One region of the Robertmurraya sp. DFI.2.37 genome, then DNA from elsewhere that is predicted to be linked to it. Evidence: predicted binding sites of a transcription regulator. Region 1 holds the regulator's gene; each other region holds the start of a gene.
The links. Region 1 encodes Rex, which represses fermentation and respiration genes when NADH is low (regulators of the CRP and FNR family bind a similar motif). Its sites were predicted from a motif close to TTGTGAAATATTTCACAA; they were not measured.
Positions count from the first base shown of each region.

Region 2: the regulator Rex is predicted to act here: its motif matches at 3,593-3,610, upstream of PZE06_RS18940 (cytochrome-c peroxidase).
Region 3: the regulator Rex is predicted to act here: its motif matches at 5,806-5,823, upstream of PZE06_RS04330 (TIGR04053 family radical SAM/SPASM domain-containing protein).
Region 4: the regulator Rex is predicted to act here: its motif matches at 1,770-1,787, upstream of arcA (arginine deiminase).

Region 1 is NZ_JARGEJ010000038.1:34,968-42,735, forward strand. It holds gene PZE06_RS17765 (siderophore ABC transporter substrate-binding protein) at 1-970, opposite strand, end outside; gene groL (chaperonin GroEL) at 1,791-3,425, opposite strand; gene groES (co-chaperone GroES) at 3,481-3,768, opposite strand; gene PZE06_RS17780 (CPBP family intramembrane glutamic endopeptidase) at 4,108-4,845, shown strand; gene PZE06_RS17785 (YdiK family protein) at 4,842-5,051, shown strand; gene PZE06_RS17790 (redox-sensing transcriptional repressor Rex) at 5,109-5,762, opposite strand; gene moaC (cyclic pyranopterin monophosphate synthase MoaC) at 5,809-6,303, opposite strand; gene PZE06_RS17800 (ABC-F family ATP-binding cassette domain-containing protein) at 6,501-7,768, shown strand, end outside.
Region 2 is NZ_JARGEJ010000044.1:1,853-9,620, reverse strand. It holds gene PZE06_RS18955 (aldo/keto reductase) at 1-743, shown strand, start outside; gene PZE06_RS18950 (GNAT family N-acetyltransferase) at 972-1,736, opposite strand; gene PZE06_RS18945 (NCS2 family permease) at 1,854-3,155, opposite strand; gene PZE06_RS18940 (cytochrome-c peroxidase) at 3,734-4,801, shown strand; gene PZE06_RS18935 (RluA family pseudouridine synthase) at 4,997-5,875, opposite strand; gene PZE06_RS18930 (YhcU family protein) at 6,063-6,470, shown strand; gene PZE06_RS18925 (thioredoxin family protein) at 6,568-7,038, opposite strand; gene PZE06_RS18920 (disulfide oxidoreductase) at 7,040-7,474, opposite strand; gene PZE06_RS18915 (phospho-sugar mutase) at 7,737-7,768, shown strand, end outside.
Region 3 is NZ_JARGEJ010000005.1:72,370-80,137, reverse strand. It holds gene PZE06_RS04355 (molybdopterin molybdotransferase MoeA) at 1-517, opposite strand, end outside; gene PZE06_RS04350 (hypothetical protein) at 861-995, opposite strand; gene PZE06_RS04345 (methyl-accepting chemotaxis protein) at 1,026-1,823, opposite strand; gene moaA (GTP 3',8-cyclase MoaA) at 2,233-3,249, opposite strand; gene PZE06_RS04335 (Crp/Fnr family transcriptional regulator) at 3,702-4,400, shown strand; gene PZE06_RS04330 (TIGR04053 family radical SAM/SPASM domain-containing protein) at 4,507-5,628, opposite strand; gene PZE06_RS04325 (metal-sulfur cluster assembly factor) at 6,072-6,380, opposite strand; gene PZE06_RS04320 (alpha/beta fold hydrolase) at 6,612-7,409, opposite strand; gene PZE06_RS04315 (Cof-type HAD-IIB family hydrolase) at 7,726-7,768, shown strand, end outside.
Region 4 is NZ_JARGEJ010000055.1:9,262-17,029, reverse strand. It holds gene PZE06_RS20765 (EAL domain-containing protein) at 1-504, shown strand, start outside; gene PZE06_RS20760 (CsbA family protein) at 680-901, shown strand; gene ahrC (transcriptional regulator AhrC/ArgR) at 1,011-1,487, shown strand; gene arcA (arginine deiminase) at 1,893-3,125, shown strand; gene argF (ornithine carbamoyltransferase) at 3,204-4,208, shown strand; gene PZE06_RS20740 (M20 family metallopeptidase) at 4,273-5,622, shown strand; gene PZE06_RS20735 (YfcC family protein) at 5,685-7,163, shown strand; gene arcC (carbamate kinase) at 7,237-7,768, shown strand, end outside.

The DNA of each region.
Region 1 (7,768 bases):
CATTTAAATAAGTATCCATTGGTGCATAAATAATTTGTCCTTCAGTAACAGCCGTTGTGTTTTGAAGAGCAGGTGAATTGTCGATTACATCCTGAGCAGGGACTTTATCTGTTTCACCGGATATTGGAGCATCACGGTCTAAGACGAAGAGCCAATCAGGATTACTTTGTGCAATCGCCTCAACTGAAATCTCATCACCCTGGTGATCTGTAGTCGTATTCTCAACTTCTAAAGCTGGAATCCATCCAAAAATTTCAAATAACGGACCCCAAACACGTCCAGTGTGCGGAGCTGAAAAGTTTATATTTCCACCTGAAACGATAACACTCATCACTCTATCGCTGCCATTATACGCAGACTTAGCTTTTTCAATCGCCTGCTCAAAACTAGCTATCAATTGTTCAGCCTCTTCATTTTTATCAAAAATTTTCCCCAAATTAAGGGTAGTTTCTTTAAATCCATTTACTAAATTTTCTCCAGGCGCACTGGCTTCCTCAGAAACGTCAACATTTAGATCAATAACAGCAGCATTTGGCACTAATTTTTTTATATCTTCATAATATCCGGAAAACCTTTGACCTACGAAAACAAGCTCAGGGTCTACAGCCGCTATTATTTCAAGGTTTGGCTCACGGTGATTCCCAATATCTTGAACGTTTTCATCTAATACATACGGTGAATCCGAGGTCATTACCGCTTTTGGTACAGCAGCTAACTCAATATTCCAATCAGCCAACGTTTCAAACGTTCTATTATCCAAAGCTACTACATTCTTGGGATTTACAGGAACCGTAACCGTTCCGTGTGCATCAGTGATTTCAACTGTTGCAGGTTCGGTTGCCTCCTCTTCTTGCTCACTTGCTTCAGGTTCATTATCCTCAGGTTCACTATTTGCATTATCCGCACTTGAACATGCCGCCAACATCAAAATAAAAATGGCCATAATGACAGTTAATTTAAACTTCCCCATCTCTCTTACCTCTTTCCTTATGTATTATAAATTTTTAAAATTCAGAGCCTATTGAACTGATAAATTGACTATCTTTGTTCTTTTTTATGCCCTCATAAAATACTCTTTATCTCTATAAAACACAGGCATATCTACAACATAAAACAAGATAATAATTATCGCTGTCAAGCCAGCTCCAACTTTTCAAATAATCATTTCAATTATCCCTTTATAATTGATAATGATTATCATTACTATCACACAACTATTATCTTACTTCTAATTGATAATGATTGTCAATATCATTTATGAGAATATTTATAATAACAAGTATATTTTTATTTAAGAACGCCCCCGCCTATTTTGTTTGTAGTCAATCGTACCTAATGAAAAGGGAGGAATACATGCGTCTATTTATTTCACTTTCATAGACATCAACTTCCTCGCTAATAGACAGTTAAGAAATCCTGCGAATCAACAATGTCCACATCTTAGTAATAGCCATACGGTTTAAGACCAGAGAGCAATTTTCTACAAGTTCTACCCGAACATAAAAGGAAGAAGCGAAAATATCCCCAAAAATAAAAAAAGAAGCCTCTCAAAAGTTCAATGAACTAATGAGAAGCCTCCGTTAAAAACCTCAATGTTAGCAAAATGTTAACTTTTCACTCTTATCTTACATAAAATCCTTATATATCAGGGTTTGGTGACATAATGTCTAGCTGCAACGGCTAGCCCCTCGAGGTCATAAGCCACTCTAGGAATGAAGGCAAAGAGCGCCTTCTTTCCTAGATCGTCATATGCTTGTCGGGGCTGAACAAGCCGTTTCCGCTTTTCGTTATTACATCATGCCGCCCATTCCACCCATGCCGCCCATGTCAGGCATTGCAGCGCCGCCAGCGTTTTCTTCTGGCTTGTCAGCGACAACTGCTTCTGTTGTTAAGAACATAGCAGCGACTGAACCTGCGTTTTGAAGTGCAGAACGAGTAACTTTCGTTGGGTCCACGATACCAGCGTCGATCATGTTTACCCATTCGTTTGTTGCAGCGTTGAAGCCAACTCCGATTTCTTCGTGCTTTAAGCGCTCAACAACGACAGATCCTTCAAGACCAGCGTTTGCAGCGATTGTGCGAACTGGTTCTTCGATGGCACGAAGGACGATGTTAACACCTGTTTGCTCATCGCCTTCTGCTTGAATAGCAGCGACTTTATTGTATACATTAAGTAGGGCAACGCCACCACCAGATACAATACCTTCTTCAACTGCAGCGCGAGTTGAGTTTAATGCATCTTCAATGCGAAGCTTGCGCTCTTTAAGCTCAGTTTCTGTTGCAGCACCCACTTTAACAACTGCTACTCCACCAGCTAATTTAGCAAGACGCTCTTGTAATTTTTCACGGTCAAATTCAGAAGTTGTTTCTTCCATTTGAGCACGGATTTGTGCAACGCGTGAAGAGATTTGCGCTGAATCTCCAGCACCTTCCACGATTGTTGTATTTTCTTTTGTAACGACAACTTTAGCTGCACGTCCAAGATGCTCAATTGTTGTAGATTTAAGCTCTAATCCTAGATCCTCTGTGATGACAGAACCACCAGTTAGGATAGCGATATCTTCAAGCATTGCTTTACGACGGTCACCAAATCCTGGAGCTTTTACCGCTACAGCATTGAATGTACCACGTAGCTTATTCAATACTAATGTTGGAAGAGCTTCACCTTCAACATCTTCAGCAATTAATAATAATGGCTTGCCTTGTTGAACTACTTGCTCAAGCACTGGTAAAATTTCTTGGATGTTGCTGATTTTCTTATCAGTAATTAAGATATATGGATTTTCTAGAACTGCTTCCATTTTGTCTGAGTCTGTTACCATGTATGGAGATGCATATCCACGATCGAATTGCATACCTTCTACTACATCAAGTTCTGTCGTAAATCCTTTAGACTCTTCAATTGTGATAACGCCATCGTTACCAACGCGCTCCATTGCTTCTGCGATTAGTTTCCCTACTTCTTCGTCAGCAGCAGAAATCGCAGCAACTTGAGCGATTGCTTCTTTGTTTTCAACTGGCTTAGAAATAGCATTTAATTCTTCAACTGCAGTAGCAACAGCCTTTTCAATACCTTTACGGATAACCATTGGGTTAGCACCCGCAGTTACGTTCTTTAAGCCTTCACGAATCATCGCTTGTGCAAGTACTGTAGCTGTAGTTGTTCCGTCCCCAGCAACATCATTCGTCTTGCTTGCAACTTCAGCAACTAGCTTTGCTCCCATGTTTTCAAAAGCATCTTCTAATTCGATTTCTTTTGCAATGGTTACACCGTCATTTGTAATTAACGGAGATCCGTATTTTTTCTCAAGAACCACGTTACGACCTTTTGGTCCAAGGGTTACTTTCACTGCATCTGCAAGAGCATCTACACCACGTAGCATCGCGCGGCGAGCATCTTCACTGAATTTAATCTCTTTTGCCATTTGAAAAAACCTCCTTAAATAATGTTTATATTAAAACAGCCATAATTTTAAAATCTTATTCGCCGACAACAGCTAAGATGTCATTTTCACGTAAAATTAAATACTCTTGACCTTGATACTTCACTTCTGTACCAGAGTATTTTGAGAAGATAATGCGATCACCTACTGAAACTTCAAGAGCTACACGCTCACCGTTGTCTAGTACACGACCAGTACCAACAGCTACAATTTTTCCTTCTTGAGGCTTTTCTTTAGCTGAATCTGGTAAAACGATACCGCTTGCAGTTTTTTCTTCCGTTTCAACAAGCTCAATAACAATGCGATCACCTAATGGCTTTAACAAGTGAAACAACCTCCTCAATAAATATTATGTAATATTTATTAGCACTCGCACACTTTGAGTGCTAACACAATTAATATATTAATGAATTCTCTTTTTTTTTGCAAGTATCATGCACGATTTTTTAAAAAAATTAACACAAATTTTTACATGAATTTTTAGATCGTACTGCGCCTCATTTCCTGCCGGCTCTTTCTTGCATATAACCTTTCAAAGTATGTACTACTTTTGAAAAAATATCCATCGACAAATATTTTAAGGCAACTATTTGTACGTTTAGCAATTTTATTAGTAGAATGGTTTTAGTGCATCATTAGTTATGTTTAAAAGGGGAATCATAATTTGAAAAAGGAATATTGGTACATTTTAATCATTTACATTACGATGCAACTTTCAACTTTTTTAGGAGTGCCAGCTTTAACATTTGGCGGCGTGTTAATTGGATATAGTATAGAGGAGATGGCTGTCTACGCTGTCGTTATTTGGATTGTCTTCAGCTTTTCCGTAGCCTTGCTCGCGACTTTATTCCTTTTGCGTAAAGAAATGAAGCAACCAAGCTTGGATCGAGAGACTGCTTCTGTTTCAGCCTCAATTGTTTGGGCGATCGCTGGCGTATTTCTCGCGTTATTTGCTCAAGGGTTAGCTGCCAATATTGAAAGTTGGTTAGGAATAGATATGGGCTCTGAAAATACACAGCAAATCCTCTCTTTGATTGAATCCTTTCCAGTTGTTGTCATTGTCAGTTCTGTTATTGGACCCATTCTGGAAGAAATCGTTTTTCGTAAAATTATTTTCGGCTCACTTTATAAGCGGCTGAACTTTTTTCTCTCAGCCATAATAAGCTCTGTTATTTTTGCCTTAGCCCATGCAGAAATCGAACATTTATTGCTGTACTCGGCAATGGGCTTTACCTTTGCTTTTCTCTATATTAAAACAAAACGAATTATTGTTCCAATCATCGCTCATGTTGCCATGAACACCTTTGTTGTTCTCGTGCAATCTGTTTTTAAAGAAGATATTGAACGAATGCTACGAGAAGCAGAATCTATTCAGAGATTCATTGGAGGTCTTTTTCTATGATACGAACACCTTTGTTCTCAGGTATCCTTTATATTGTTCTTGGACTTTTATTTACCTATTTTGCCGTCCAGGATGTACAGCGTAATGGCGAATGGGGAATTTTCACCTATTTATTCGTCATTTTAGCTACCTTTGATTTCGGAAGTGGGATTCGAATGGTTCTCTTTCACTTCAAAGTAAAAGCCATTCAAAAAGATAAAAAATAAACAGCATAAAAAAGGCATGAACTTAGTTATACCGAGTTCATGCCTTTTGTCATAAAATTATTCCTCTTCCTCATCTACTCCATAATGCTTAAGGAAATACACCAATGATTGAAGCTCCACAGCCAGATCAATATGGTGAACTCTTGTTGTCGCTGGTACAGTTAGTCTTGCTGGTGTAAAATTAAGGATTCCCTTAACATTAGCTGCTACGAGTCGGTCTGTAATCGTTTGGGCAAATGGAGCTGGTACCGTTAAAATTGCTACTGTAATGCCCATTTCTGTAATTATTTTTTCAAGCTCGTCCATATGATGAATAGGAACATCCCCGATCGTTGTACCGATCTTCGCCTCTTCAACATCAAAGCCAACAGCAATTTTTGTATTATTATTTTTCAAGAAATTATAATGAAGCAGCGCAGTACCTAGATTTCCGACACCAATCAACGCAACTTTTGTTAACTCATCTTGATCAAGGGTCTTACGAAAAAAGGTTAGCAAATAATTAACATTATAACCATAGCCTTTTTTTCCTAAAGCACCGAAATAGGAGAAATCTCTCCGGATTGTTGCTGAATCTACCTTCACCGCTTCACTTAGCTCAGCAGAGGAAACCCTCTGTTTTCCTGAAGAATGTAAATTCTTTAAAAAGCGATAATATAACGGTAGTCTCTTTGCCGTTGCTTGAGGTATTTTCACTGTATCGTTACTCATTTTATTTCCCCCACCCCTATATAGTCCTTTTTTAACGAGTTAAACCTTATTTTACTTCTTCTTCCCTTTTAAAATCGCCGTTTTTACCACCAGTCTTTTCCACTAAATACGTTTGACCAATAACCATGCCTTTATCAACTGCCTTACACATATCATACACTGTGAGCGCACAAACCGAAGCTGCTGTTAACGCTTCCATTTCTACTCCCGTATTTCCTTTTGTCTTAACAGATGCAGCAATTTTTAACTCATAATTCTCATCCTTTATTGCCCACTTGAATGAAATATTCACTCCTGTCAATGGAAGTGGATGACACATTGGTATAATATCCGCTGTTTTCTTACAAGCCATAATACCTGCTACTTGAGCAACTGCAAGTACATCCCCTTTTTTATTTTGCTGCTGGGTAATTTGCTCGTAAATTTGTTTATTTACTGTAATACTAGAGTTAGCAATTGCCGTTCTTACGGTTTCCTTCTTATCGCTAACATCAACCATTTTTGCTCTGCCTTCTTCATTAAAATGGGTAAACTCTGCCATTATCAAACACCTCACTTCAAATGATACACTATTTTGTGATCTTTGTGAAAATATTGTTATTATCTTCACAATAAATTTCTCTTTTATGAGGAAAAAACGTATCTCTTCATAATGAAGAATGCCAGGAAAAATCTTCTTTAATTGCTGTTCTTAAGGTTCTACGTTACACTATTCCTAGACATATTGAGGTGAAACCAATGATACTATTACAAGTAAATCAACTATCAAAATCATATGGGGCTGACCCCATCTTAACGAATATAAAACTAGAGGTACAAACAAAGGATCGGATTGCACTCGTTGGACGAAATGGCGCTGGAAAATCGACACTCCTAAAAATTATCGCTGGACAGCTGTCTTATGAAAGTGGCGAGATTATTAAACCGAAGGGTGTCGAGATTGGATATTTAGCGCAAACAACCGGACTGGAATCGAATTATTCCATTTGGGATGAAATGTTGACGGTATTCCAGCATTTAAAATTACAGGAACGATCGCTGAGACAATTAGAAGAAAAAATGGCTGATCCGGCTGTCTTTAATCATTCAACAGAGTATGAAAAAATCTTAAAAGAGTATGATCAACTGCAAGTATCCTACAAAGAAAACGGCGGCTATCAATACGAAGCAGATATTCGCTCTGTTTTGCATGGATTAAATTTCCATTCTATTGATTACTCAACAAAGATTTCGAGTTTGAGCGGCGGGCAAAAAACAAGACTTGCCTTAGGAAAGCTATTGTTAACGAAGCCTGATATTTTAATTCTTGACGAACCGACAAACCATCTTGATATCGATACTCTTTCATGGTTGGAAAACTACTTACAGGGCTATTCTGGTGCTATTCTTATCGTTTCCCATGATCGCTACTTCTTAGATAAAGTCGTGAACCAAGTGTATGAAATTTCGCGTTTAAACATCACAAGATATACAGGGAATTATAGTGCCTATCTAGAACAAAAGGCATTGAACTACGAGCGCGAGATGAAACAATATGAGAAACAGCAGGAAGAAATCGCTAAACTTCAAGACTTTATCCAACGTAACTTAGCACGCGCTTCCACAACTAAAAGGGCGCAGAGTCGCAGAAAACAATTAGAACGAATGCAAGTGTTGGACAGGCCTCTTGGTGATGAAAAATCAGCCTCATTTGGCTTTGACATCGAAAGACAAAGTGGAAATGACGTATTAAAAGTAGACTCTTTAGCAATCGGTTACGACAGTGAAAAAATTAGTGAAGGGCTCTCCTTTCGCCTCACAAGGGGAGACAGTATTGCCCTTGTTGGCCCAAATGGAATTGGCAAATCCACTCTATTAAAAACAATTATCGGTCGATTACCCCAACTGGCTGGTGATATTCACTTTGGTTCAAACGTAACTATCGGCTATTATGATCAGGAGCAGGCTGAATTAACATCCAATAAAAGGGTTTTAAATGAATTGTGGGACGACTATCCTTTAATGAA
Region 2 (7,768 bases), on a different contig from region 1:
GTGGTTACCAAAACGAGGCTTTATTTGGAAAAGCTTTGGCGCTTAAGCCTTCCATCAGAGAAAAGATCGAGCTTGTTACGAAATGTGGCATTAAGCTTGTGTCAAAAGCGCGACCAGAACATGAGATTAAGTATTATGATACGAGTAAAGAACATATCGTGATGAGTGCAGAAAACTCTTTGAGAAATCTTAAAACGGATTATCTTGATGTACTCCTTATTCATCGTCCTGATCCATTTATCGATCCTTGTGAAGTAGCGGAAGCATTTACGCGATTAAATGAGGCAGGAAAAGTGAAACATTTTGGTGTATCTAATTTTACACCTTCACAATTTGAAATGTTAAATAGCTATCTCCCGTTTCCGCTTATCACAAATCAAATAGAAATATCGGCAAGCCAGTTGCAACCGTTTCAAGATGGAACGATTGATCAATGCTTGCAAAAACGTGTAGCTCCAATGGCGTGGTCACCTCTTGCAGGAGGAGGTATCTTTTCAGGGGAGGATGAAAAATCAGTCCGAATAAAGAAAGCTTTGCAAGAGGTTGGAGAAGAACTCGAGATTGCAGAAATTGATAAAATTATGTTTGCATGGCTCCTGCTTCATCCAGCAAAGATTATGCCGATAATTGGTTCTGGAAAAATAGAGCGGATAAAGGCGGCGGCAGAATCGTTACAAATAGTGATGACACGTCAGCAATGGTTTAAAATATGGATTGCCTCAACAGGGCAAGATGTTGCCTAAAACGGATTTTTTTAAAGAGTCTGAAAGCATTTTCGTTCAGACTCTTTTTTTGTGGGTTTGTATGCTGTATGTTATCATTAACGATCTCTATTTAGTTAAAATGCTCTTCAAACCGCACATTTTTCGTCTATCGGAAAGTAGAATTCTTGGCCTCATCATAGTTTGTGCGACAATGAGCATTCATTGCCACAGGAACAGTCGAATTTTATTGATAGAGAAGGGATCTTGCTATTGTTCTCTTTCCAACTGTTTTGTAATAAAATTCGTAAATTTATTAGCACTCATCATTTCATGTGTAATAAATTCCCCATTATAAAATAGACCAAAGGTTGTCCATATAATTGGTGCATTTTGGGCTGCTTCTTTAGTTGAGATTCTTGTCATTTGAAAAGGAACATTTTTATCCTCCGCAATTTTTTTTAACTCTGCCAAAGTTCCAACGGCAAAAGGGCATTGTGCTGTGTAATAAATAGAGATTCCTTTACTTTCTATAGGTGCTATTGTTTGTTTTTTAAAAGTTGGCAATACAGCATCCTCATTCCATGTTAATGCGACTAATTGAAAATATGGCTCAGCTTCATCTACTATTTTAAACCCCATATGTTCAAAGAAGCGCTTATCGCTTAAAAAAGGATAGTTTTTCTTTCCAACAATGTGTACGATCCCGTCCATTCCCAGCTTAATAGCATCCTCTTTACATTTATTTAGCAGCTGTTTCGCATAGCCGCTATTTTTGTATCTTCCTGACACCCATAAACAATTAATATGCATATAATTGGGGGCATGAATAGGAACCCACGCGTGTTTCGCAGGTATGTATTCAATAAATACTTTAGCCCTTTCGTTCAAGCGATAAAAAACTAAACCTTCGTCCATTCGGGCCTGAAGCCAGTTCTTTTTTTCTATTACGGCCTGCTCATATTGCTTTGCCCCCAATGCGCAGCATATATGCTCCGATTCAATATTTTCTTTAGAAAGCTGCAAAAAACTCATTACTCCACCTCCATATTTAACATTATCGGAAAATGGAAAGTTATTCAAATAAAAAAAGAAGGACAAAAGTATTTAGCTTTTGTTCCTTCTCTTTCCGAGTGCAATCAATCATTCTTATTAATGGGGTAAAAATGCTAACTGGTAGAAAAACAGTACAGCAAATACGTAAATAACAGGATGAACTTCATGCCATTTTCCCTTAACTACTTTTAATAATGGATAGGAAATAAATCCTAAAGCAATTCCTGTTGCAATACTGGACGTGAGCGGCATCGCTAAAATTGTTAGAAAGGCGGGAAAAGCTTCATCAAGCTCATTCCATTTAATTTTCGCAATTGAGCCCATCATTAAGCTGCCCACAATAATTAACGCGGGAGCTGTTATTGCTGATAATCCGGAAACCGCGCTTACAAGTGGCCCGAAAAATGCGGCTAAAATAAACAGTATTCCAACGGTTACGGAAGTTAAGCCTGTTCGACCTCCGGCTGCGACACCTGCTGAAGATTCAATGTAGGCAGTCGTTGGGCTTGTTCCAAACATTGAGCCGACCGTTGTCCCAATTGAATCAGCAAGCAATGCTTTTTTCGCTTGAGGCAATTTGTTTCCCTTCATCAGCCCGGCCTGTTGTGCGACTCCCACCATTGTTCCCGTAGTATCAAAGATCGTTACAAGTAAAAAGGAAAATACAACTGCATAAAGACTGTGCGAGAATACTTCACCGAGCGCATCAATGGGGTTTAAAACAATAAGTCCCTCCGGTAAGCTGGGAAGGGCCACAAACCCTTGTGTAAATGAGAGCTCCCCAATAAAGAAAGCAACTAATCCAGTAACAATCATGCCAAAAAATAGTGCACCATGAACACGTAGAGACATTAAAATTAATGTGACAGCTAGTCCAATAAGTGTCAGATAGGCAGATGGCTCTTGTAAATTTCCTAAAGCGACCAAATTTGTTTCATGAGCGGTAATAATTCCCGTTAAACGTAAGCCGATAAAGGCAATAAATAGTCCAATACCAGCGCTAATTCCGAATTTTAAATTTTCCGGAATTGCTTCAATAAGCATATTTCTTAAAGGTGTTAATGACAAAATGATGAAAATAATCCCTGCGATAAAAACGGCAGCAAACGCTGTTATATAATCAATATTTCCGTGGCTGCCAACGACAGAATAGGCGAAATAAGCGTTCAGCCCCATACCAGGAGCAATAGCAATTGGATAGTTGGCAAATAATCCAATCCATAATGTGCCCACAACTGCAGAAATAATCGTTGCCGTGAATACTTGATCGAATGGCACTCCTGCATCTGCTAAAATGATCGGATTGACAACGACGATATATATCATGGTTAAAAATGTAGTAACACCTGCTAATAGCTCCGTTTTCACATTCGTTTGATGTTCCTTTAATTTAAACATATTGACCTCCAAAACACGAACATTTTTAAAACACCTTTTCTATAATATTCGTTATAGAAGTGAATTTCAAGAATAAAATCAGATTAATTCATTTTTGTAATGTTGAAAAAAAATGACTTCCTTTTAAGAGATTGGCAAGTATTATTCTTCTTAAAAAAAGACGTTTTTATTTTAGCTTTTCTTTTTTCGACATGGTAAAGAAAGGATAAGTGTTGAGCGAAAGGTATTTAAAAAATATGAATTCGTTTGAAGTAGGAGTTATGTCACAACAAAAAAATAACATGTCTTAACAAAAAGACGATTTTTTTGGATGGTTAACAAGCTGTGTCAAAAATCAACTAAATGTTTTATTCATATAAAGTAATGAACCATCCGGCATAGAGCTGCACAAAATGGTTTTTTTAGATAAACACTACTGTTAACGTGTTTATATTAATTTGTGATATATTTCACATTTTATTCAAAAATGAGTCGAAAATGATAATTAATCTAATTATATAATAAATGTAATTGGGTGGAATGAATGGAAGTCGCGACAGTATAGTTTCAGCCAATAAAATTTTTTGGGGGTATTTACAATGAAAAGAATGAAGCTACTCTTTACTCTTCTTCTCGCTTTGTTGTTGTTGGCTGCTTGTAATAGCAGTAATGAAGCTAATGCACCAGCAGACAAAGATGCAACTGAAGGAGAGGAACCGGCAACAACTGAAGTAGATGAAGAATTAGAAGCAGCTAAAGCAAAATTCGAACCACTTGGTGAAATCCCTGTCCCAGAGGACAATGAAATGACAGAAGAGAAAATTGCACTAGGACAAATGTTATATTTCGATGAAAGACTTTCTGGGAATAATAAATTAAGCTGTGCTTCTTGTCATGCTCCTGGAGCAGGTTATGGCGATGGCCTTGCAACTTTCATTGGATTTGAAGGTTTCGAGGGACATCGAAATAGCCCTACTATTATAAATTCAGGTTATTATAAAGAGAACTTTTGGGATGGACGTGCAGGCAGCTTAGAAGAACAAGCGTTAGGTCCAATTCAAGCAGAAGGTGAAATGAACCAAAATCTTGATGAATTAATTGATGAGTTAAATGCAGTTCCTGGCTATGTTGATGAATTTAATAAAGTCTTCAATGATAAAATTACTGCGGATAATATTGCTAAGGCGATCGCAACATTCGAAAGAACTATTGTTGTCAAAGACACAGCCTTTGACAAATACTTAGCTGGTGATGACGATGCTATTTCTGATGAAGCAAAAGAAGGAATGAAATTATTCGTAGGAAAAGCAAGTTGTATTTCATGTCACGCTGGCCCTCTTTTATCTGACCATAACTACCATAACCTTGGTATGGAAGGGGACGATGGAAGATTTGAAGTGACTGGCAATGAGACGGATAAAGGCAAGTTCAGAACTTCTGGTTTGCGTGGAATCGCAGATTCTGCTCCGTATATGCACGATGGAAGCCTTGCAACACTAGAGGATGTTGTGAATTATTACAATACAGGCGGCGGTACTCACCCTAATAAGAGTGAACTGATGAAGCCATTAAATTTAACTCAAGAAGAAGTTAGCTACTTAGTTGCTTTCTTGGAAAGCATGAGTGGCGAAATTCCGATGGCAGAAAAACCAGAACTGCCTCAATAAATTAGTAAAAATAACCTTAGAGACTTTTTGTCTCTAAGGTTATTTTTATTCTCTACGATAGTGTATGAACAGTTGGTTTAGGACGAATTTTTTAAGGGAAGAGATAATTAGCATCATAAAACTACGGCAAGCAGCCGTTTATATAAATGGGGCGTCCAGTGTGGACGCCCTTTTGGTTTTTTAGAGCATGATCAACTAGTCCCAATTAATTGGTGAAGCGACATGGATTTGTTCGAAAGTCAGTGGGTGAACAAATTCAAGTTCAACGGCGTGTAAATGAAGTCTTGTTTCTACAGAGCTGTTTCCGTATAACTTATCGCCGACAATGGGATGACCAATATGACTGAGGTGAACTCGAATCTGATGAGTACGTCCAGTATCTAGTCTGCACTTGATTAATGTTGCGCCCTTATTAACCTTGACAACATTATAATGGGTAATGGCCCTTTGTCCATTTGGAGCAACTCTCCGTTTCGTTGGATGATGCCGATCTCTCCCTATTGGGGCATCGATCGTCCCTTTTTTCTTTCCTATTTTTCCATCGACAAGCGCAATGTAAGTTCGTTTAATTTGCCTTTCTTGAAGCATTTTATCAAGGAGGGCCCCGATAAAAGCATGTTTTGCAAAGAGAATCACTCCGGAAGTGTCACGGTCTAGTCGATGGATATGTTTAACTTGACGTAACTCTCCTTTTGCTTGCAAATGGTAGGCAATGCCATTTGCTAATGTATTCGTTTGTTCTGGATCATTAGGATGAGTATTGATACCGGGAGGTTTGTCGGCAATTAATAAGTGCTCATCCTCGTATAGGATGTTTACATTCATATATTGAGGTATCAATCCAAAATCAACGTCTGAAAATAATTTAATTTGCAGGCGATCCCCAGTTTTTAATGGATTTGTCCAAACGGCAGGTTTTCCATTTATCGTTACTTCTTTATTCATTCTTAATAAATGTGTAAGTTTTTTGGGGGCTTGCCAGACCTTTGAAAATAATTGCTCACTTGTAATTCCTTGCCATTCCGTTGGAGCAACTAATTCAAACCATTGTCCTTTTTTAGAAGAAACGATCATGACGAACTCCTTTCATATGTAATCTTAAAGACGATAAATTAAAGAATTTTTCGCTTTAAAAAGGCACCCCAATTTATCGTTGTTTTTAAACTTTGGCGATAATTACCACGCTTTTAGCTTACTTACGTATGTTATCCTTAGCGTATATAACAAATCGATTACATGTTTCATTAAAGGTGGGTTACAGGTGAAAGTTGTATTTGCGTCAACACCAGACCAAGAAGAAAAGATTAAAGAACTAATAAGAACGTTTTATCAAAATGTATTTCCTCTTTATTATTCTGACAAAGAAATCGAAAAATTTGAAGCTTTGAAGGTACTGCATACTTCCACAAGACATTTTGAGTATTTTGGCACATTAAAGGAAGCCTATCAAGTCATTACGAGCTTACAGACTCTTATATCAATTTTGGAATCGACCACACTCTTAGTAAAACATAAATCCATGTTTCAAAGGAATGTTGCGATTCTGAAAGAATATGGATTGTTTTTTCCGTTTGACTTTGAGCAGTTTTTGGAAGCTGATCAGGCTAAGGAAAATCATAATGATTCCTTTAGTATTTACACTAAAGCAGCGAATGAATTGCTAATATAAACTGCTAGGATGAAAAAACGAAAACGATCTAAAGAATCGTTTTCGTTTTTTTGCTAAAGTCGATATTATTTTTAATTGGGTTTAAGGATTCAGAATGCTATTGACTATTTTGATTAAACCATTCTTCGAAAACTTCTTTTTCCTTATAACCGACAATACGTGCTACCTCTTCGCCATTTCGATACTGAACAATAGTTGGAGTTTCTGAAATACCGTATTGATCCCAGCCCTTCTCAAATTCTAATAGGTTATACTGCACTAAATCAATTCCCAACTCCTCTGAGAGCGGTGCAACAACCGGGGTTGTCCGTTGACAATGAGAGCATGTGGGACTATAAAAATAAACCGTGACGTCTTCGTTATTATCCAACTTTTCTTTTAACTCCTCAGGTAAGATAAGGTTTTGATAATTTGGATCATCTAGCTGTGCGATCGTTTCCGGGTGTAAAGTGTCTTTTTTGTACTTATTATCTTCGGACACTTTTTCCTCATTTTGCATTTTTGTTAATAAGGCTACACCAGCAAATAGAACAATAATAATAGCTAGAAAGATGATTACTTTTTTCAATTTAGGAAACCTCCTTTGTTTTTTTCCAGATGAGAAAACTACAAATAAATATGATAACAAAAGCGGTAAGAGCAAGGAATGGAATGGTGATAAATCCAAACCAGTTTATGTATGCGGCAGTACATGGAATACGACCACATGCAGGTGCTGCATCAGCTAAAAAGGAAAGCTTTTGAATACCGTAATGATACATGGAGATCATCCCGCCTATAGCTGATAATATCATCGTATATAAGGAGATTTTATAATCCTTCTTTACTGTAGCAATCCCTAAAATAACGACGAATGGGTACATAATGATTCTTTGATACCAACACAATTCGCAAGGTTCATACTGGCGAATTTCAGAAAAATACAAGCTTCCAAACATGGCAATAACAGCTGCGGCCCAAGCAATAAAGATAAGTGATTCCCTTTGATCTTTTTTTTCGCTCATTACACCAATTCCTTTAAAGTTAGTCCCCATTATTTTATGCTGTTAACAGTTGTTTTTCAAATTAAACGATTAAGATTACGAAAATTTTTAAAAGTTTTTAAGGGAACAAAAGAATGATCAATATTAAGTTAGTTAGTACAATCTTTTAGGTTTAGTCCGCCATTATAAATTTAGTGATGAGATATTTTAAAAATCTGTCCATGGAATTAGAGAGTGAGCTATAATGGATAGAGATTCCATTTTTGAGGTCTGGGGGGATAGTATGGGTTGGAAAGAAGATGCAGAAAGATGGTT
Region 3 (7,768 bases), on a different contig from region 1:
CAAGCATTGCTTGAATGCCTGGGTTAATTTTTGTTCCTTTCTCTACTAAAACTTCCCCTGTTCGGGCATCTTCGCCACGACGGGAAACATTTTCACCAGGACGATGCTTACGCTTTGTACTCATGTAAGACTTGCCATCTTTAATATAATCTCTTGCAAGTTCTAGCATGACAACACAATCACAAGACTCTGGCATTTGTGCTCCAGTCATAATTCTAACCGCCTGAAATGGACCAACACTTTTATTTGAGACAAGTCCTGCTCCAATATGATCAACCACTTCAAATTCTATCGGATTATCACGGCTCGCCTCCTCCGTATCAATTGAGCGCACTGCATAGCCATCATACGGTGCCCGATCAAAATGAGGTACATCATTTGTTGCCAGTAAGTCTTCCGATAGAAAGCGTCCATAGCTTTCATTTACTGAGACAAATTCGGTTTTTCCTTCAATATTATTTGCCATAATGCGAGAAACTGCTTCCCCAATTGGGATCGGTTTTCTGAATTCTACCATCTCAACCACTCCATCTATGTACGTAAATTTTTTACTGAGTCCCATTTATACCGGCCCACTTAACAAATATTTGCTAGTATGCCTCATATAATCCATGACTGTATACTCTCTATTATAATCGTACATAAATGTGTTCTACAGGACAAATATCACAATATTGTGAGAGTGAAGGTTTTTATTATTTGCAAGTTAGAAACTATATTGTTTAACTAGTTTGAAGATGTATTGGATTTTATGCATCTTATCCATTTAATCTTGCCCTTAAAATTCCACCATTTTTCATCACGTGAGATTAAAATTGGATTGTGCTTAAAAAATCCATTCATTCTTAACAAAATAGTATTTATCCTTGTTCAAGCCCCTGCTTTTTTAAATGATTAACACCATTCGCCAGTTTGTCATCGACTATTTGAGCATCTTCTATATGCTTTACAATCAAGCCTTCGATTTCTTCAAAAATCCGACTTGTTAAGTTCATTTCATTTAATGTATTTTCACAATAATTATTTTAACTAGCGATAATGCCACTTGCATCATCTACCTTTGCTTTAACGTTATCAATAATTTTTGCCACTTCAGTCATTTTTTCAGTTGTTTTTTCACTTAATTCGATTCCAGAATGAACAAGATCAAAGCATTCTTTCGTATTATCAACTGCCTTTTCAATATCACCTTGAAAACTTTTCGTCAGCTCCATAATATTATGTGAACTTGTTGACGTTTCTTCTGCTAGCTTTCGAACTTCTTCTGCCACAACTGAAAACCCTTTTCCGTATTCTCCCGCCCTTGCTGCTTCAATTGAGGCGTTTAAAGCAAGTAAATTCGTTTGCTCTGCAATACCTTTAATTAAAAAGACAATGTCGTCAATTTCTTTTGAACGCTCTCCTACTGTCATAATAGAATCCATATTGGTTTTAATTTCCCCACCAAGATTTTGCATTAACCCTTCTAAATCCTTAACAATCAATTGACCTTCTTCACCGCGCTTTTTGAGTACATCGGCAGATTGATGCAATTCTCTTCCTGTCTCATTTAACTGATTCGCGCATTGACCTGAACTCGTTACCAATTCGCTAACTGTTTCAAAATGACCTTTAATTTGTTCCACTAAAGCTCCCAGTAGACCATGTTGCCCATTCACCGTTTCATGTTGTTCAATCGTTGTGACCAACTCTTCCTGAAGCTCCTTCATCAATTCGGTCAGTGTCTCTTCCTTCTCCCTTACCGTTTCTTTCAAATTATTTATTTCATCTTTCAATTGTTGATTCTCCATCAATAATTTCTTCATCTGGCTGCCTTTAAACATCTTACTTCCTCCGTTCTCCTAAAACATCTCTATTTTTCATTCATCATGGCACATTACAAAAACGGCCTAAGTGACATTAGTCACATACTATATCGGCATCATTTAACAAAACATGAAATTTTTCTTATATTTATTTCTATATAATTAGGTCTATATTCCTGTATTTTTAATTTCTAATATTGAAAAACACAAAGCTCCTTCCTGAAATTAAAAATGTAAACTCATTGGAAACAATAAAAACGTTTTCGGACGCTCCTCACACTTAAATTTTAAAAATTGTTCATTGCTTTTGAGAAACCCAGCTCGTCGCTAAATAACTTATCAAATAAATTAACGAGCTTTTTCATTCCTTGAACGAAAAAAACTGACTACAAAAAGTCGTCTTTCATGACCTTTTGAGCCAGCCTATTTATCCACCAATATAAGACATTTCTATTTTTTTGCGATTGGCAACTGTTTCTGCCGTTCTTAAATCTGAATAGCGATCATCTCTGCCATTCCAGACCTCACAAATTCGCTCTGCCAATTGTTTATCATTAACACCCGAGCGCATAAAATCTCTTAAATCATGACCATTCCCATTAAAGAGGCATGTATAAATTTTGCCATCTGCGGACAATCTTGAGCGTGTGCAACTTGAACAAAAGGACTCTGACACAGATGTAATGAAGCCAACATCAATATCTGTTCCTTGATAGCGATAACGTTTTGCCACTTCGCCATAATAATCTGGATCAACTGGAATTAAGGAGTAGTGTTCCCGCAAAATGTCATAAATCTCTTTTTTCGTCACAACATCATCCATTTTCCAGCCATTGGAACTCCCAACATCCATAAATTCAATATAGCGGAGCTGTAAACCATTATCCTTGCAATATTGAGCCATCGGAATGATCTCTGAATCATTCAAACCTTTTTTTACAACCATATTGATTTTCACGCCAAGTCCTGCCTCTTGAGCAGCTTTTATCCCCTTAAGGACAGGTCCGACCCCCACATTCCGTCCATTGATCTGACCAAACAATTCATCTTTTAGACTGTCTAAACTGATGTTAACACGTTTTAATCCAGCCGCTCGCAATTCCTTTGCATACTTAGGTAGGAGAACTCCATTTGTCGTTAAACCGATATCTTTTAAATGATCAATTCTCGAGAGCAACTTAACTAAATATGGGAGATCTTTGCGCAGCAAAGGCTCTCCACCAGTCAAGCGAATTTTCTCGACCCCTAATTCAACAAAGATTTTCGCCAATCTTTCAATTTCTTCGTATGATAATAATTCACTTTTAGGAAGAAATACAAAATCAGGGCCGTAAATTTCAGCCGGCATACAATATTGACAGCGAAAATTGCATCGATCTATTACAGAAATTCGCAAATCCCTTAATGGTCTGTTTAGTCTATCCTTCACTTTCGCCAATCCCATCAACTCCATACTATAGAGTGGTTTATCTATTATATTAACAATTGCTTATCTCGATTACTGTTACCTTTCTCACTATCATAATGTTATTACATCATAAAACCTAAATTTATAGTGCTAAATTGAATTATTGTCATAAACTTGTCAACAACTTACCAATTTTTCCTATTTCATTATTTCCTCTGTTTGCTTTTATGTTATCAATACAAAATTTATCTTTCATTGACAGATTCGACTTTTATTGCTAATGAAAACTTCTTACTGTCTTACTTATTTTTTGCTAATCCCTTATATTAACAAAATTCTCTAACCATGAAAATAACCGATTTATTATTACTATTTAAAACGTGAACATATTGTTAAATATTCAGTGATTCAATTGACACTCCCATTTATATAGGGCATTCTTAGGGAACAAAGATGTTTTCGGATGATGAAACAAAGGGGCGAGTCAAATGACGTACCAATTAAAAGCCACGCAATCAGTGGAAATAAAAGAAATGCTTACATTGACCGACCGACGCTTTAAAATGACTAAAGGAACTTTTTTATATCAAGAAGGAATGACTGCAAATGAAGTTTACATCATTATTTCAGGAAAAATCCAGATCAGCAAAATTTCAGCAGATGGCAGAGAGTTGTCATTACGGATATGCAGTACGAATGATATTTGTGGGGAACTATCGATTTTTACACATTCCCCCAAATATATGTTAAACGCCCTTGTTATTGATGACGCGGAAATAGCAGCTGTCAAAAAAGATACTCTTGAAAAGGAAATGCTTCGAAACGGTTCACTTGCTTTTGAATTTATGAAGTGGATGAGTGATCACTCTAGGAAAACGCAAACAAAGTTTCGCGACCTCGTTCTCAATGGCAAAAAAGGTGCGCTATACTCCACTCTTATCAGAATGACAAACAGCTATGGAGTTCATTTATCCGATGGAATTTTAATCGACTTACCTTTAACCAATCAGGAACTTGCCAATTTTTGCGGCACTTCCCGTGAGAGTACGAACCGGATATTGAACGAACTAAAAAGGGAGAATATCATTTCCGTTGCCAAAGGGAAAATTGTCATTCATGATTTACAGTTTTTAAAGGACGAGATTGGCTGTGAAGATTGCCCGATCATCTATTGCAATATTGAGTAATTCCACTTCTTTGTCGCTTTTTATGCAATGATAAAAATAGAGTGAGCCGTGCGTTCCCCCAAAAGTTAGTGCAATAATAAACTTCTAGGGACACCACCACGACACTCTATTTTTGTTTTTGTCTTAACGATTTTGGAATGTAGACACAGAATGGCTCACTTTCTAAATAATCCCCGGTCATTGCGTAAGCTCGTGAACGGGACCCGCCACAAACGTATCTAAATTCGCAAACGCCACATTTGCCTTTGTATTTATCTGGATTTCGCAAATCCTTGAAAATAGGAGATTCACGGTAAATTTCTGCCAACGGCTGTTCCTTCACATTTCCAGCTTTTATTGGCAGCAAGCCGCTCGGATAAACATCGCCGATATGAGAAATAAAGACAAATCCATTTCCATCATTGACTCCTTTTGGGGCTCTTCCTAAACCATCAATCGAACCGGTTAAGCCTTGCTCAGTTAAAGCATCTAAATAACGAATTTCATCTGCTTGTCCTTTTGCTTCCCGCATCTTTTGCTGAATAAATACACGGCGATAATGCTGAGCGGCAGTTGTTTTGATATCAAACTTAACCCGTTTGCTTAAATCATGAAGCCATATAAATACCTTCTCGTGTTCCACTGGTGATATCATGTCACTTTCCTGTCCTCTTCCAGTTGGCACAAGAAAAAAAACACTCCATAACACACAGTCTAGTTCTTCAATTAATTGTGCCATTTCATTTAAGTATTCAACATTATACCTTGAAATAACCGTATTTATTTGGATCGGTATCTCCAGCTCATGCAAATAACGAATTCTCTCCATTGTTAAGTCAAATGAGCCGTCAGTACCTCTAAAATGGTCGTGTATTTTGGCGTTATGCCCATCCAAGCTAAAAGCCCAGCGTGAAAGTCCAACTTCTTTAGCCTTTTCTATCGCTTCCTTCGTCACATTTGGGGTTGCACTCGGGGTCATAGACACCCGAACTCCTTTTTTGACAGCATACTCAGCGATATCAAAAACATCCGGGCGCATTAGAGGATCCCCACCTGTAAATACAAGCATAGGATTATTCATCTCATAAATTTGCTCAATTAAATCCTTCCCTTGCTCAAATGTAAGTTCCCTCGGATCTCTTTTATATTGGGCTTCTGCCCGGCAATGTAGACATTTCAATTGACAAGCCCTTGTAAGTTCCCAAATTACGATAAAAGGGTCTTTATGAAAATCTCTCGTAAATATCATTTACAATGACTCCCTTCTTTTCAATGGACCTATTAAACCAAAAAAGCCCCATACAGGAAGTATACGCTTTCCCATTTCATAAAAAAGTGAAGGAGATCACAAAAGAACGGAAATATTAACGATTTTGAGCCCATTCAGTTCGAAACCGCAGCTTCGGACTAAATGGGCTCAATAAAAATTAGAAAAAATTCACAATTTATGATGATTTAGCTTTATAGTATACTTGTTAGCACGATACAAAAATGTCATTTCAAACGCAAAGAACGCAACTAAAAGACCTGCGAAATAAGGTTGTGGGGAGTCCATATAAAGAAACAACCAGAAAGATAAAACAAAAAATAACGTTCCTATCCATACCGGAAATTTAAATATCCTCAACACTGAAAGCCCCTTTCTTTTCATTACGTTCTAAAACTAGGGATCATCATGCTTTATTTTTATTATTAGCGAATTCCTAATGCAATCTTAGCATATCTAGACATTCTGTCCTTTGTCCAAGGTGGGTTCCAAACAATGTTCACTTCTGTGTCTTTTACTTCTGGAATTTCAGCAAGGGCTGCCTTGACTTGATCAACAATCGTTCCTGCTAACGGACATCCCATAGAGGTTAAGGTCATTGTTACTGTTGCTAAACCTTCATCATCCATTTCTACATCGTACACTAAACCTAAATTTACAACATCTATGCCAAGCTCTGGGTCTACAACAAGTTCTAATGCACCCATAATGCTATCTTTTAATTCTTGTTCCATCTCTTTCACTCCTCATTTTGTTTTTTCCTTACTTCATTATACCTATCATCTTAGACAAAGAAGCCATCGTTTTCAAACAATAACCTTATTCCAACATTTTCTTGGCTTTGTTCTACGTTGCTGCTTCCTGTGAAATCAAGACCTCACCCCTTCAATTATGCTGAAAAGGTTTTCTGAGTCATGAGGTGCTGCGAGGAAATAAGCTAATAATCGTTTGCTCAACACAATTGTTTAAGTAGTAACCTCGAGGATCTCCGCTTCCTTTACATGTTTTTCAAACCATTCGACAAGCTTGAGGACACCGACTCGGCTTACTTTATGATCGGCCTTTTCATCCGTAATAAACTGAAGCCGTTCTGGACTTTGCTGGTAGAGTGGCTTAATGCTCTCATAAAATTGATATGTGTACGTATACGGCACAATCGGATCCTTCATTCCATGCCAAAACAGCAATGGGCGTTCATGCAATTTTTCCGTCTGCATACTTAAATCATATTTCCTTAAATGCTCCAGAATTGCTTCTTTTTCTTGTTCTGTAAAAGGAAGCTGCACCCCTTTGGCGGCAAATTGTTCAATTTGATATTGAGAGAACCGTTCATAATAAGGCATCCCCATTAAGCTGACAGCAGCTTTTATCCACGGATATTGAGTTAACGCACCTAAAGTAATGATGCCTCCCATAGATGTTCCTGCCAGCCCAATTTGATTTGGATTAATTTTATTTTCACTTTCATAATAGTCTTTTATTAATTGAAGCTCATCAATCGTTTTCGTGACAATTTCCCAGAACTTAATATTCATCTCTAAGGAATTTAATCCTGTTTGTCTCTCTCCATGATAGATCGCTTCCGGCATCACTACTCTAAATCCTTTGCTTGCCAATAAATAAGCATAATGCAAATTATTTTCCTTGACACTTTCAAAGCCATGGATAAACAAAATCAACGGAAGAGACTTCTCATTGTTTTGCTGCTCTACTACATGTAATAATGGAATATCAGCGATTGATTTATTCTCTATAATGATCAACTGCGAGCCCCTCCAAACAAATGATGATAAACAAATTCTTTTACAAAACTTTGCGAAAATTGGTAACCTATAAGTAGGCACACATTTACTATGCGAATGTGGATTCTCAATTTTGTAAAGTTTTCCTATATTTTTAGTGTAACATGTAGACGAATAAAATCCTAAAGCTTTACACTTAGGATAAGACCTACATTAATCCATTCATTAATGCTCTCGTCTGCGTTAATAATAAGCTTTGTTAAACAATATGATTGATAAAATCAACACTTCACAAAGCAGATGGATAAAATATAACATCATAACGAAGGAGACGCTTATGGCTGAAAAACATTTAATTGCATTAGATTTAGATGGCACTT
Region 4 (7,768 bases), on a different contig from region 1:
ACGAAGGAACAGCTTCTCTTCCTATTACAGCAAGGGTGTCAGCAGATCCAAGGGTATATATATAGCAAACCCGTTCCAGCAATGAAGCTTCAACAGTTGTTAAGAAGAGAGTTTATGACCCCACAACAGACAAATATGTTAGCTGATAAAGTTGAAAATCGCAGAAAATATGAGCGATTTCAATTACATACACCATTATCTGCAGAGATGACGATTGTGAAATTTAAAAATAAGGAAGTGAAATTAGGCTACTCTAAAGTGCTCATTAAGAATGTAAGCCTCGGCGGACTCAATTATAGAGCAAATAGTAGTTTACCGGTGCAGAAAGATGTTGTGGTTCTCATAACGACACAAATTTTGGGGAAGGAAGTCAAATTTTTTGGCAGGAATGTTTGGAAATCTGAAGAAGATGGCTTCTATGAATATGGCTTTGAATTCATTATCAATGAAATAGAGCGGGATCAGCTTGAGCCAATCTTCCATAATATGCTCCTTTTAGCATGAGGGAAGTTTCAATCATATCCAGCGTTCTTCAAGGAAATCAGTTGGCTTTTTTGACAAGCTAAAGGTGGGCGTGGCCGGTGAATTTTCCACTAGCCTATTTGCCTATCACATTGAAAAAAGCTATTCTTAGTTTAGTAACTTTGTATTTAATGTGAAGAAGGTGTAGATAGTGTTAATGAAAGTAGTAATGGCACTCCTTTTACCTGGAATTCTTGTCGTGTTATTTACGAGAGTAACCTATAATCGCTACATAGGGCTGATCCTAACGGTTGCGCTTATTACGGCGTCTGTTTATAAAGGTTATACTAACTCTTTCTTGCTCATTGTCATTGATGCCTTCTCTTTAACAACGGGCTTTTGGTATGCTCAACGGATGGCGCAAAAGGTACGAAGCTAAGTGATAAGATCTGTAATAGAATCGACACTTTTTCTGTAAAAAAAGAGGAACGTTCAATGTACAATCAAATTGAAGATTGACTCGATTTTTACAGGAGAGGTGTATTCACATGTCAAAGGGCCAAAGGCATCACCTTATTAGAGAACTGGTTCGTACGCATGAAATTGAAACACAAGAGGATCTTGTTAGACTTTTATGTGAAAAGGGGATGAAGGTCACTCAAGCAACTGTTTCGAGGGACATAAAAGAGTTAAATCTAATTAAAATTCCTCTAAACACTGGGAGCTTTCGCTACAGCTTGGTTGGAGATATTAATTATAAGCCACATGAAAGGCTTGAACGTTCACTTGTTGAAGTATTTGAAAAATTAAGCATGGTCGGTCCCCTTATCGTCCTTAAAATAAGCCCAGGTAACGCCCATGTAATTGGTGCGCTACTGGATCAAATTGAATGGCCAGAGATGCTAGGAACGGTTTGTGGAAATGATACTTGCTTAATCATTTGCTGCTCTGATGAGGATGCGATCATTTTGCATGACCGTCTCCTTAAATACGTCGGCATCGAAACGGCAAACTCAAGCTTATAAAAATATAGACTCGCTTACTTAACAAGGCGGTTTCCAATTGGAGATCGTCATTTTTGTTTAGAACGATCAATTTAGCAAATGTGTTCGGACGATCATAAGGAATAATCGTCCTTTTTTATTGAATTGTTGTAATAAATAGTCAGAATATATTTATTTTATAAGCCGCGATCTGAAAATATTCTCGAAATATGCAGGAAAAAGTAGAACGATGACAGAGAAAATAATGTTGAAAGCGATTTCTTTGTAAAAATATACAAATAGTTGAGTTTTGTATAATATTTTTTGTGAAATAATTCACAACTAATGTTCAAGGACGACCACAGTTTTAGAAATATAAACCCTTTATCATGAAAAGTGTAAAGGATATCCATACAAAATGTTATAGGAAATGAAGGAGGTTTTATTATGAGGCATCCGATTCACGTAACATCTGAAATTGGCGAATTAAAGACTGTTTTACTTCATCGTCCAGGGAAAGAAGTAGAAAATTTAACTCCAGAGTTTTTACACAAATTGTTATTTGATGATATTCCTTATCTTCCTACAATTCAAAAGGAACATGATTATTTTGCAAACGCTTTAAAGAACCGTGGTGTCGAGGTTCTATATTTAGAAAACTTATTGACGGAAGTTTTAAGTTCGGAAGAGATTCGCCTCCAGTTCATTGACCAATTTTTAGCGGAGAGTAAGTCGAACGTAAATGGAGCAAGGGAAACTTTAAAGGAATATTTGCTTTCATTCCCGACCGATCAAATGGTCGACAAAATGATCGCAGGGGTCATGAAAACTGAAATTGAGGAAGGAAAGAAAACTCATTTATACGAGTTTATGGCGGACCATTATCCGTTTTATTTAGATCCGATGCCTAATCTATATTTCACACGTGATCCGGCAGCAGCGATTGGCAACGGCTTATCTATTAATCGCATGAGAGAAGGAGCACGGCGGAGAGAATCGATGTTCATGGAATATATTATTAAATATCATCCACGCTTTGCAAAGCACGATGTTCCTGTATGGCTTAACCGGGATTATGAATTCGCTATTGAAGGTGGAGATGAACTGATTCTTTCGAAGAGTACAGTTGCGATTGGGGTTAGTGCACGCACTTCTGCGCGAGCGATAGAGAAATTGGCGCTCAACCTTTTTAAACGTCAAAGTGACATTACCAAAATAGTTGCCGTTGAAATTCCTAAGAGCCGGGCATTCATGCATCTTGATACGGTATTTACGATGGTGGACTACGATAAATTCACGATCCACCCAGCTATCCAAGGGCCTGACGGAAATATGCGAATTTATATTCTTGAAAAAGGCAAAGACCCAGAGCATGTAAAAATTACGGAGCGGAGTAACTTAACAGAATGTTTGAAGGAAGTGTTAGGGCTGGATGAAATTCAACTTATTCCGTGCGGTGGCGGAGATGTCATAGCTTCTGCCCGTGAGCAGTGGAATGATGGTTCGAATACTCTTGCGATTTCGCCTGGAGTTGTTGTGACGTATGACCGAAACTATGTATCGAACGAACTGTTAAGGGCAAGCGGCATAGAGGTGATAGAGGTACCGAGCTCGGAATTATCAAGAGGCCGTGGGGGTCCTCGTTGTATGAGTATGCCAATTATGAGAGAAGATATTTAATCGACAAAAATGGCATCTGTTATTCATCTTTATACATTAGTAAACGAGCAGACATTTTTGAAAAAGGTGGAGAGGATTATGTTGACTGATAAGAAGCCAAATTTAAAAGGAAGAAGCTTTTTAGCATTACGTGATTTTACTGAGGAAGAGATTAATTATTTAGTAGACTTTGCAGAAGAGTTGAAGGTGAAAAAGAAACAGGGAATTCCCCATAAATATTTGGAAGGAAAAAATATCGCCTTATTGTTTGAAAAACCTTCGACAAGGACAAGATGTGCTTTTACAACAGCGACCATTGATTTAGGAGCGCATCCAGAATACCTCGGCAAAGGAGATATTCAATTTGGGAAAAAGGAATCTGTCGAAGACACTGCCAAAGTATTGGGAAGAATGTTTGACGGAATTGAATTTAGAGGCTTTAGTCATGAGACCGTGGAATTGCTGGCGAAATACTCTGGTGTTCCTGTGTGGAATGGTTTAACGGATTTATTCCATCCGACGCAAATATTGGCAGACTTTTTAACGGTTAAGGAGCATATCGGGCATCTTAAAGGAGTTAAGTTTGTCTATGTCGGCGATGGCCGCAATAACGTTGCCAACAGCATATTGATCGGTGGGGCAAAGGTAGGAATGGATGTCCGCATTTGTTCACCAGCTTCTCTATTCCCAGATGAAACGATTGTGAATTATGCGAAGGAAGTGGCGAAAGAGTCCAATGGGCGAGTCATCGTAACGGAGGACATCGCCCAGGCCGTTGATGGTGCTGATGTTATTTATACGGATGTGTGGGTTTCAATGGGTGAAGAAGATAAATTTGCAGAGAGAATCGAGCTATTAAAGCCATATCAAGTAAATATGGAAATGCTGAAGTTGACTGGAAATGATAATGTCATGTTTCTTCACTGTTTGCCTGCTTTCCATGATTTAGAAACGCAAATAGGCCGTGAAATCTATGAAAAATTTGGTTTAACAGCCATGGAAGTGACAGATGAGGTTTTCCGGAGCGAGCATTCTCATGTTTTTGATGAGGCGGAAAATCGCATGCATACGATTAAGGCGGTAATGGCTGCGACATTAGGGTAATTTTCATGACCAGGGAAAGGTTTTTTCCTTTCCTTGGTTAATAAACCTGAAATAAGGTGATCCCATGAATGATTATCATGAAATTAGTGAAGAAATTGAACGATTAAAAGCGGATTATATTCATTCGTTAGAAAAGTTGATCAAGATTAAAAGTGTCATAGATGAGGATGATTCTCCTTTTCCTTTTGGCAGTGGAATTAATGAAGCGCTCAGAACAGCGTTGGCGATTTGCAAGCGATTGGGCTTTCGAACTTATTATGATCCGGCTGGCTATTACGGTTATGCAGAGGTCGGAAGTGGGCAGGAAATGGTTGGAATTCTTGGGCATTTAGATGTCGTGCCGGCAGGACGGATGGAGGAGTGGAGCTATCCGCCATTTCAAGCCACTGTTCAAAACGGCAATATGTATGGAAGAGGAACACAGGATGATAAAGGACCGATACTAGCCACAGTCTTTGCGGTAAAGGCATTAATGAATTTACACAAGCCTTTTCATAAGAGAATTCGGATTATCTTTGGGACCGATGAAGAAACGCTGTGGAGATGTATGCAACGTTATCGTGAACAAGAGGAATGGCCGACAATGGGCTTTACACCTGATGCCATTTTTCCACTCGTATATGCAGAAAAAGGACTACTTCAGTTTTTGTTAAAAGGGAGAAATCAAACTTCTTTGCGCGTGAATGGCGGGGAGGCCTTCAATGCGGTGCCAAGCAGTATTCATTATCGTGGCGAGAAGCAGAAGGAGCTTGAAGAGAAGCTCCGTGAATTAGGATTTGCATACGTTCCACAAGCAGCTGGACTGACCGTTTTAGGAGAGCCAGCTCATGCTCAAGTGCCTGAGGAAGGAATTAATGCAATTACGCGTTTATGCATTGCTTTATATGAAATAGATGTCCATTCCAATGTTATTGATTTTGTCTATGAAAAGGTAAGTACAGATGTTTATGCCAGAGCTATTTTTGGGGATGTTCAAGATGAAGTATCAGGGCCACTTAAGTTTAATATTGGGAAAATTTCGCTTCAAGATGAAGAGGTTTTGTCAGTGGATATGCGCATTCCTGTAACGGCTAATAAAAATGAGTTAGTAGATCGGTTAAGAGAAGCGATTAAACCGTATCAGCTTGAATACGAAGAGGTTGATTTTTTGGACTCGATCTATGTTCCTACCGATAGCCCGCTAATTCAAACTCTAATGAAGGTTTATCAAAAATCGACTGGTGATACGGTGTCAGTGCCGATTTCGTCGGGTGGTGCAACCTATGCAAGAGCGATCGATAATTGTGTTGCGTTTGGAGCGATATTTCCAGATCAAGAAAAAGTGGAGCACCAGCCTAATGAATATATAGAGTTAGAAAAAATGTTCAAGGCTATGGAAATTTATGCACTAGCGATCTATGAGCTAAGTAAATAAAGGAACATTCATAGCTACATCGTTCTATATGGAAAATTAAATAGGTGTTAGGAGGCTTGAACATGAAAAAATTTAAAATGCCTACTGCTTACACGATCTTATTCTTGATCATCATCGCCATTGCTGCGCTTACTTGGGTTGTACCAGCCGGTGAATATGAAAACAAAGACCCAGGGTCCGAAAGCTTTGAACCGGTTCCAGGCACTTATTCACCAGCGGAGCAAAATCCGCAAGGCGCCTGGGAGGTTCTTTATGCACCAATAAAAGGTTTCTTTGATGCTCAAGATATTGCATTTTTTGTTATTGTTATTGGAGGTTTTTTAGGTGTTGTAGTAAAAACAGGGGCAATTGATGCAGGCATAGGTCGAATTGTCCGAAAGCTAAAGGGAAGGGAAATTTGGCTCATCCCTGTGTTAATGACGGTCTTTGCAATTGGAGGAACAACTTATGGAATGGCGGAGGAAACGATCGCGTTCTACCCGCTTGTGATTCCGATTTTAATTGCAGCTGGCTACGATTCTCTGACCGCTGTCTCCATTATCGCTTTAGGTGCCGGTGTCGGTGTGCTCGGATCGACCATGAATCCTTTTGCTACCGGAATTGCATCGGGCTTTGCTGGAATTTCGATTGGTGAGGGTTTATTGCTTCGCTTGATCATTCTCATTGTAGGACTAGCTATAACGATTGCCTTCGTGATGAGATATGCGAATCGAGTCAAAAATGACCCGCTGAAATCTCTTGTAGCTGACATGAAGGAGGATAACGAAAAGCATTTCCTTAAAGGGCAATCAGAAGAGGTTCTTGAGCTTACAGGGAAAAGAAAAGCCGTATTAACCATATTTGCGATCACGTTTGTGATCATGATTCTTGGTGTAATTCCATGGGCTTATAAGTTCGATATTCCATTCTTTGAAAATATGAATAATGCGATTTTGGGAATTCCTGTTATTGGAAAAATATTAGGTTCGATCATTCCGCTAGGAGACTGGTGGTTTGGAGAACTCACTTTATTATTCTTGTTTTCTTCGATTATTATTGCCTTTGTTTATAAAATGGGAGAGGTTGAGTACATTAATACTTTTGTTGATGGTGCAAAGGATCTACTAGGCGTTGCCTTAATAATTGGCATTTCCCGCGGTATTTCCATCGTGATGAATGATGGGGGAATGACAGCTACAGTGCTCCATTGGGGCGAAGAGCTATTGGCCGATGTGGGGCCAGTTGTCTTTACCAATCTATCATTTTTATTCTATCTACCTTTGTCATTTTTAGTTCCGTCAACCTCTGGATTAGCCACTTTATCAATGCCGATTATGGCTCCGTTAGCGGAGTTTTCAGGTTTAGGACGGGATGTTGTCATTACAGCATTTCAAAGTGCTTCCGGAATTGTCAACCTTGTTACTCCAACAAGCGCTGTTATTATGGGAGCGCTCGCAATAGCTCGTATCCCTTACAACGTCTACCTTAAGCATGTATGGAAGCTACTGCTTATTCTGACTGTTGTAGTGATGGCGATTATGAGTATTTCTGTATTGTTTTAAAGGCTAGACTTCTTTGAACATGTCATCATTTTTAGAAGCCGGAATTTCGAATTGTAGAGGTCGGGAGGATCGTATTATGTCAAAAAAAATTGTTGTCGCTCTAGGTGGAAATGCGATTCAAACTGGGAATGGGGCAACTGCTGATGAACAGCAGCAAGCCTGTATCCGTACAGCACGAGAATTAGTGAAGTTAATTGAAGATGGGCATAAATTAATTATTACCCACGGGAATGGTCCGCAGGTCGGAAATTTATTGCTTCAACAGAAGGCTGCTGAGTCAGAAACGACGCCTGCACTTCCCCTCGATACATGCGGTGCCATGAGTGAAGGCATGATCGGCTACTGGCTGCAAAATGCGATGGATAAAGCCCTTTTAGAAAATGGGATTGAAAAAGATGTGGTAACAGTAGTGACAAGGACGTTGGTAGAGGAAGATGATCCAGCATTTGTCCAACCAACAAAGCCAATTGGCCCTTTTTATACAGAACAAGAGGCAAAGAAACTAGAAAAAGAGCAAGGCTTTATCTTTAAGGAGGATGCCGGCAGAGGTTGGCGCAGGGTTGTCCCTTCACCTAAGCCGACAGCAGTATTAGAGTATCGAATTA